3 regions of the Pantoea sp. BRR-3P genome follow, and region 1 is predicted to be linked to each of the others. Evidence: predicted binding sites of a transcription regulator. Region 1 holds the regulator's gene; each other region holds the start of a gene.
The links. Region 1 encodes PhoB, which activates phosphate uptake and scavenging genes when phosphate is short. Its sites were predicted from a motif close to CTGTCATAAAACTGNCNNAT; they were not measured.
Positions count from the first base shown of each region.

Region 2: the regulator PhoB is predicted to act here: its motif matches at 1,214-1,233, upstream of pitA (inorganic phosphate transporter PitA).
Region 3: the regulator PhoB is predicted to act here: its motif matches at 1,017-1,036, upstream of pstS (phosphate ABC transporter substrate-binding protein PstS).

Region 1 covers NZ_CP155066.1:3,050,792-3,053,065, forward strand. The annotation lists gene phoR (phosphate regulon sensor histidine kinase PhoR) at 1-514, opposite strand, end outside; gene phoB (phosphate response regulator transcription factor PhoB) at 529-1,218, opposite strand; gene sbcD (exonuclease subunit SbcD) at 1,416-2,274, shown strand, end outside.
Region 2 covers NZ_CP155066.1:68,718-70,991, reverse strand. The annotation lists gene AAGR08_RS00310 (NAD(P)/FAD-dependent oxidoreductase) at 1-1,154, opposite strand, end outside; gene pitA (inorganic phosphate transporter PitA) at 1,396-2,274, shown strand, end outside.
Region 3 covers NZ_CP155066.1:4,043,855-4,046,128, forward strand. The annotation lists gene pstS (phosphate ABC transporter substrate-binding protein PstS) at 1-907, opposite strand, end outside; gene glmS (glutamine--fructose-6-phosphate transaminase (isomerizing)) at 1,084-2,274, opposite strand, start outside.

The DNA.
Region 1 (2,274 bases):
GATTATTGAGGATCTGCGTCAGCGGCGCGTCAAAATTGCGCTGACGGATATAGCGGGAAAACTCGGGATAGCGCAGTAAGTTGAGGATGTTCTGCCCGTTATCCTCTGGCCAGCGCAAGCCCAGATGCTGCTGCGCCAGGCCATTACACCAGAAAATGGTGCCCTCTTCGGTGGTGAGCACCACGGCATCCGGCAGCGATTCTGCGCCGCTACGGAAACGTTTGATCAGGTTACCCAGCTCGCGCCGACGCCGGCGGTTACGCAGCTGCATCTGATACAAACCGTAAAACAGCGGTTCCCAGCTGCCGCGCCCGGCAGGCGGCGTCATGGAGCGATCAACCCACAGCCAGTGCGACAGGCGCATGAGATTCCTGAAGTGCCAAAACAACACGCCGGTGACGGCAATCAGTAGCAGCCACGGCAGATAACCGAACAACAGACCGAGCACCAGCGCAGGTAAACACACCAGCGCCAGCTCAATCAACAATCTCTTCCAGGAGAGTCGTTCCAGCACGGTAAAAACTCCGTTTAGTAGCGGGCAGAGAAACGATACCCTGTTCCGCGAACGGTTTGAACCATGCGATCGTGGCCGGTGAGCTCCAGCGCTTTGCGTAAACGGCGAATATGCACATCGACGGTACGATCTTCGACATACACATTGGTGCCCCAGACGTGGTTCAACAGCTGCTCGCGACTGTAGACGCGTTCCGGGTGGGTCATAAAGAAGTGCAGTAATTTATATTCGGTCGGTCCCATCTCCAGCGGCGTGGTTTCGGACATCACACGATGCGAGGAGGGATCGAGGCTTAAACCCTGCATCTCAATCACCTCTTCCACCGCCATCGGTGAAATTCGGCGCATGACCGCTTTGATACGCGCCATCAACTCTTTCGGCGAGAACGGCTTGGTGATGTAATCATCCGCGCCCACTTCCAGACCACGCACGCGATCTTCCTCTTCACCACGCGCCGTCAGCATCATCACCGGAATGTCGCGCGTCATCGCTTCGCGTTTCAAATGTTTAATAAATTGAATGCCACTGCCACCGGGCAACATCCAGTCCAGCAGAATTAAATCAGGCCAGGGTTCGATCAGCTTACCAATCGCGCTGTCATAATCTTCCGCCTCAATAGGCTGGTAATCATTCTGTTCCAGCACGAAACATAACATTTCACGGATGGGAGCTTCGTCTTCCACAACCAAAATGCGCTTAGCCATTGTAACTCCTGCTAGTGTGACACCGTGTCACTGGGATTTGCGGCGCCATTATGCGTCAGTTTTATGACACTTTTATGAAAACCCCGCCCCGTGATAAATAGATAAAAAACAGAAATGTGACAAGCAAAATCCCCTTTTTTCGTTTGCTACTGAAGCCGTTATACTTGCGCATTGTTTTTATTTAGCAGGAAGCATACATGCGCATCATTCACACCGCTGACTGGCATCTTGGCCAGTTCTTTTACAGTAAAAGTCGCGCCAGGGAACATCAGGCGTTTCTCGACTGGCTGCTGGATCAGATTGTGCAGCATCAGGTGGATGCGCTGATTATCGCCGGCGATCTGTTTGATACCGGTTCGCCGCCGAGCTATGCGCGTGAAATGTTTAACCGCTTTGTGGTGGCGCTGCAGCCCTGCTGCTGTCAGCTGGTGCTGCTGGCGGGCAATCACGATTCGGTTGCCACCCTGAATGAATCGCGCGAGCTGCTGGCCTGCCTGAATACCCAGGTGATCACCAGCGCCACACCGCAGGGCGAGCAGCAGGTGCTAACGCTGAAGCAGCGCGATGGCGCGCCGGGCGCGCTGCTGTGCGCCATTCCTTACCTGCGCCCGCGCGATATTCTGCGCAGCCAGGCCGGACAATCCGGGCGCGAGAAACAGCTTTCGCTGCTGGAAGCGATCGAGCAGCACTATCAGCAGTGCTTTGCCGCCGCCCAGGCGCAGCGCGAGGCGCTGACGAACAAACTGCCCATTATCGCCACCGGCCATCTCACCACCGTTGGCGTCACCAAAAGTGACTCGGTGCGCGACATCTATATCGGCACGCTGGATGCCTTCCCGGCGCAGGCGTTTCCACCGGCTGATTACATCGCGCTCGGCCACATTCATCGCGCACAGCGCATCGCTAACAGCGACCATATTCGCTACAGCGGCTCGCCGATTCCGCTCAGCTTTGACGAACTTGGGCGTGAAAAGAGCGTGTTTCTACTGGAGTTCAGCGCCACGCTTGATGCCGTTACGCCGTTGACCATTCCACTATTCCAGCCGATGCAGATGC
Region 2 (2,274 bases), 1.3 Mb from region 1:
CTCCACGCCCACTGGAAGTTATAGCCGCCCAGCCAGCCGGTGACATCCACCACTTCACCAATAAAGAACAGCCCCGGCACATCGCGTGCTTCCATGGTTTTTGACGATAGCTGCGTGGTATCCACGCCGCCCAGCGTCACTTCAGCGGTACGGTAGCCTTCGGTGCCGTTCGGCTGCACGCGCCAATGATGCAATGTGTTAACCAGCTCGCTCTGCTGCTTGCTATTCAGCTGTTTCAGCGTGACGTCGGGAATCTGCTTGAGTTCCTGCAGCACTTCCACCAGCCGTTTTGGCAGAATCTTTGCCAGGCTGTTTTTCAGGCTAAGATTAGGATGAGCCTCGCGCTGCACATGAATAAAATCATCCAGCGAGGTGGCCGGTGACAAATCAATGGTGACGAATTCGCCAGGCTGCCAGTAACTGGAAATTTGCAACACGGCCGGGCCCGACAAACCGCGATGGGTAAACAGCATCGCTTCTTTAAATAAGGTGCCGTCCTGTGCCGTAATGGTCGTGGGCAATGCCACGCCGGAAAGGGTATTAAGCTGCTCCAGCAAGGGTTTATGCAGCGTGAAAGGCACCAGCGCCGCACGCGTGGGGAACACTTTCAGGCCGAACTGCTCGGCGACTTTGTAGCCGAACGGTGTGGCACCCAATCCCGGCATTGAGAGTCCACCGCTGGCAATCACCAGTTTTTCAGCCTGCACCGCCGCGCCATTAAGCTGCAAAGTGTAGCCGTTGTCATCGCGCTCCACGCTCAACACTTCACTGCGTAAGCGCACGCTCACCTGCCCGGCTTCACACTCTTTCAGCAAGAGATCGACAATCTGCTGCGCCGAATCATCGCAGAACAGCTGGCCGAGGGTTTTCTCGTGATAGGCAATGCCATGGCGAATGACCAGATCGATGAAATCCCACTGGGTATAACGCGCCAGCGCCGATTTGCAGAAGTGGGGATTGTGCGACAGGTACGCCGCCGGCTCAGTGTGCATATTGGTGAAGTTGCAGCGGCCACCGCCCGACATCAAAATTTTGCGCCCCGCTTTCTTGCCGTTATCCAGCAGCAGCACGCGACGGCCCAATTGCCCTGCCTGCGCCGCGCAGAACATGCCGGCTGCGCCTGCACCAATAATGATAACGTCAAACTTTTCCACTGCTTTATCCGCCTTGCCTGAAAGGCGCTGATTGTAGAGATCTGTGGCTTTCAGCGCTAGGGTCAAAAAAATGCCGTAAATGTGTCATAATGTAACTCGCTAATTTATAGATGGTTTCACCTTAATTTTTAGGGTGGATGACAAATTTAAGACAATAAAGAGCTATATTTTTCTTTCATATCGCGCACGTTGTCGCAGATAATGCGCCGCGTTCATGTCCTCCCAAAATGGCGTAACGTTTATGCTACATCTGTTTGCTGGTCTCGACCTCAGTACCAGCCTGTTACTGATTCTTGCTCTGCTGTTTGTATTGTTTTACGAAGCAATCAACGGTTTTCACGACACTGCTAACGCGGTTGCGACTGTCATTTACACCCGTGCGATGCGGGCGCAACTGGCGGTTGTCATGGCTGGCGTTTTCAACTTTTTAGGTGTTTTGCTTGGTGGATTGAGCGTGGCTTATGCCATCGTTCACATGCTTCCGACCGATTTGCTGTTGAATGTCGGTTCGGCCCACGGCCTCGCCATGGTCTTCTCCATGCTGCTCGCCGCGATTATCTGGAACCTTGGCACCTGGTATTTAGGTTTGCCGGCGTCCAGTTCTCACACATTGATTGGCGCTATCATCGGTATTGGGCTCACCAACGCCCTGATGACCGGCACCTCGGTGGTTGATGCACTCAACCTGCCGAAAGTCATCAATATCTTCCTGTCCCTGATTCTTTCGCCGATTGTCGGTTTGGTGATTGCAGGCAGCCTGATTTTCCTGCTGCGTCGTTACTGGAGCGGAACCACTAAGCGTTCGCGCATCCACATGACACCCGCCGATCGTGAAAAAATTGATGGCAAGAAAAAGCCACCGTTCTGGACGCGCATTGCTCTTATCGTTTCAGCGATTGGCGTGAGCTACTCACACGGCGCGAATGATGGGCAGAAAGGCATTGGTCTGATTATGCTGGTGCTGATCGGCGTGGCGCCGGCGGGCTTTGTGGTGAATTTGAATGCATCAGGTTATGACATCACGCGCACGCGCGACGCGGTAAACCATCTGGAACAGTATTATCAGCAACATAACGACTCGCTGGCGCATATGGTGCAGCTTGCACCGCCTGTTGTGCCA
Region 3 (2,274 bases), 990 kb from region 1:
CGAAGAACTTCAGCACTTCGCTACCTTTCGCCGCATCAGCCTGATCTTTGTAAATCAGGATGAACGTGGTTGAGGTGATCGGCCATGCATCGTTGCCTTTCTGGAAGGTCAGATCCTGGGCAAACGATTTGCTCCAGTCTGCGCCTTTCGCGGCGTTAGCAAAGCTGGCCTCGCTTGGCGCTACCGCTTTGCCATCTGCATCAACCAGTTTGGTGTAGGTCAGGTTGTTCTGCTTAGCGTAGGCGTATTCCACGTAGCCAATCGAACCCGGCAGACGCTGCACGAAGGCGGCTACGCCATCGTTACCTTTACCGCCCAGACCGGTTGGCCAGTTAACGGTGTTACCTTTACCGATTTTGCTGTTCCACTCTTCGTTCACTTTCGCCAGGTAGCTGGTGAAGACGAATGAAGTACCGGAACCGTCAGCGCGGCGCACCACGTTGATGTTGGAATCGGGCAGTTTCACGCCCGGGTTCAGTTTAGTGATCGCCGGGTCGTTCCACTTTTTGATGGTGCCGAGGTAGATATCACCTACGGTTTTGCCGTCGAGGGTTAATTCACCTGATTTCACGCCTGGAATGTTAACCGCCAGCACCACACCACCGATGACGGTAGGGAACTGGAACAGGCCGTTTTTCTCCAGATCTTCATCTTTCATTGGTGCATCAGACGCACCGAAATCGACGGTTTTTGCGATGATCTGCTTAACGCCGCCTGAAGAACCAATACCCTGATAGTTAATTTTGCTACCGGTGGCTTGCTGGTACTCTGCTGCCCACTTGGCATAAACCGGTGCCGGGAATGTCCCGCCTGCGCCCGTCAGATCGGTTGCTGCAAAAGCAGAGACCGCGCTTACTGCGAAGGTGGCGGCGAGGATTCGGGCTACGGTGCTACGCATCAGTGTCATGTTCCCTCCAGGGGATTTAAAAAAATCAGGCTCAATGCCTTTTTAGTAGGAGTCAGTGATTGCTGCTGGAGGGAAAATAGGACAGTTTGATGACAGTGAAATGTACGAAATATGACAGTTATATGACAGCGTGCAGAAATGAAGCGGGCCCGTTGCGGGCCCACTCTTATGATTGATTATTCTACGGTAACGGATTTTGCCAGGTTACGCGGCTGATCGACGTCGGTGCCTTTAATCAGCGCCACATGATATGAAAGCAGCTGTAACGGCACGGTATAGAAGATTGGAGCAATCACCTCTTCTACGTGCGGCAGTGAGATGATTTTCATGCCATCGCTGTCACTGAAGCCGGCATCCTGGTCGGCAAACACATACAGCAAACCGCCGCGCGCGCGCACCTCTTCGATGTTGGATTTCAGCTTCTCCAGCAGCTCGTTGTTCGGCGCCACCACGATCACCGGCATATCCGCATCAATTAACGCCAGCGGGCCATGCTTCAGCTCACCAGCCGCATAGGCTTCGGCGTGAATGTAGGAGATCTCTTTCAGCTTCAGCGCACCTTCCATGGCGATGGGATACTGATCGCCGCGGCCAAGGAACAGCGCGTGATGTTTGTCGGAGAAACCTTCAGCGAGATTTTCGATCACTTTATCCTGCGCCAGCATCTGCTCGATACGGCTCGGCAATGCCTGCAGCGCGTGCACAATTTCGTGCTCGGTTTCGGCTTTCATGCCGTGCAGACGGCCGAGTTTCGCCACCAGCATCAGCAATACCGCTAGCTGCGTGGTGAAGGCTTTGGTCGACGCGACGCCAATTTCGGTGCCGGCTTTGGTCATCAGCGCCAAATCTGACTCACGCACCAGCGAGGAACCGGCCACGTTACAGATCGCCAGCGAACCGAGATAACCCAGCTCTTTCGACAGACGCAGCGCGGCCAGCGTATCGGCGGTTTCACCCGATTGTGACAGCGTGATCAGCAGGCTATTTTTGCGCACCGCTGATTTGCGATAGCGAAATTCGGAGGCGATTTCCACATCACAAGGCAGGTTGGCCAGCGACTCAAACCAGTAGCGCGACACCATGCCGGAATTGTAAGAGGTGCCGCAGGCGATGATCTGGATATGCTCAACCTGGCTCAGCAATTTCTCTGCATCCGGGCCCAGCTCACTGAGATCAACTTCACCGTGATTAAAACGCCCGGTTAAGGTGTTTTTAATCGCGTTCGGCTGCTCATAAATCTCTTTCTGCATGTAGTGACGATAGATGCCTTTATCACCGGCATCGTACTGCGCAGTGGATTCGATTTCAGCGCGTTTAGCCGGTTTGCCAGCGCGGTCGATGATGGTGATTTCGCGGCGGGTAATCTC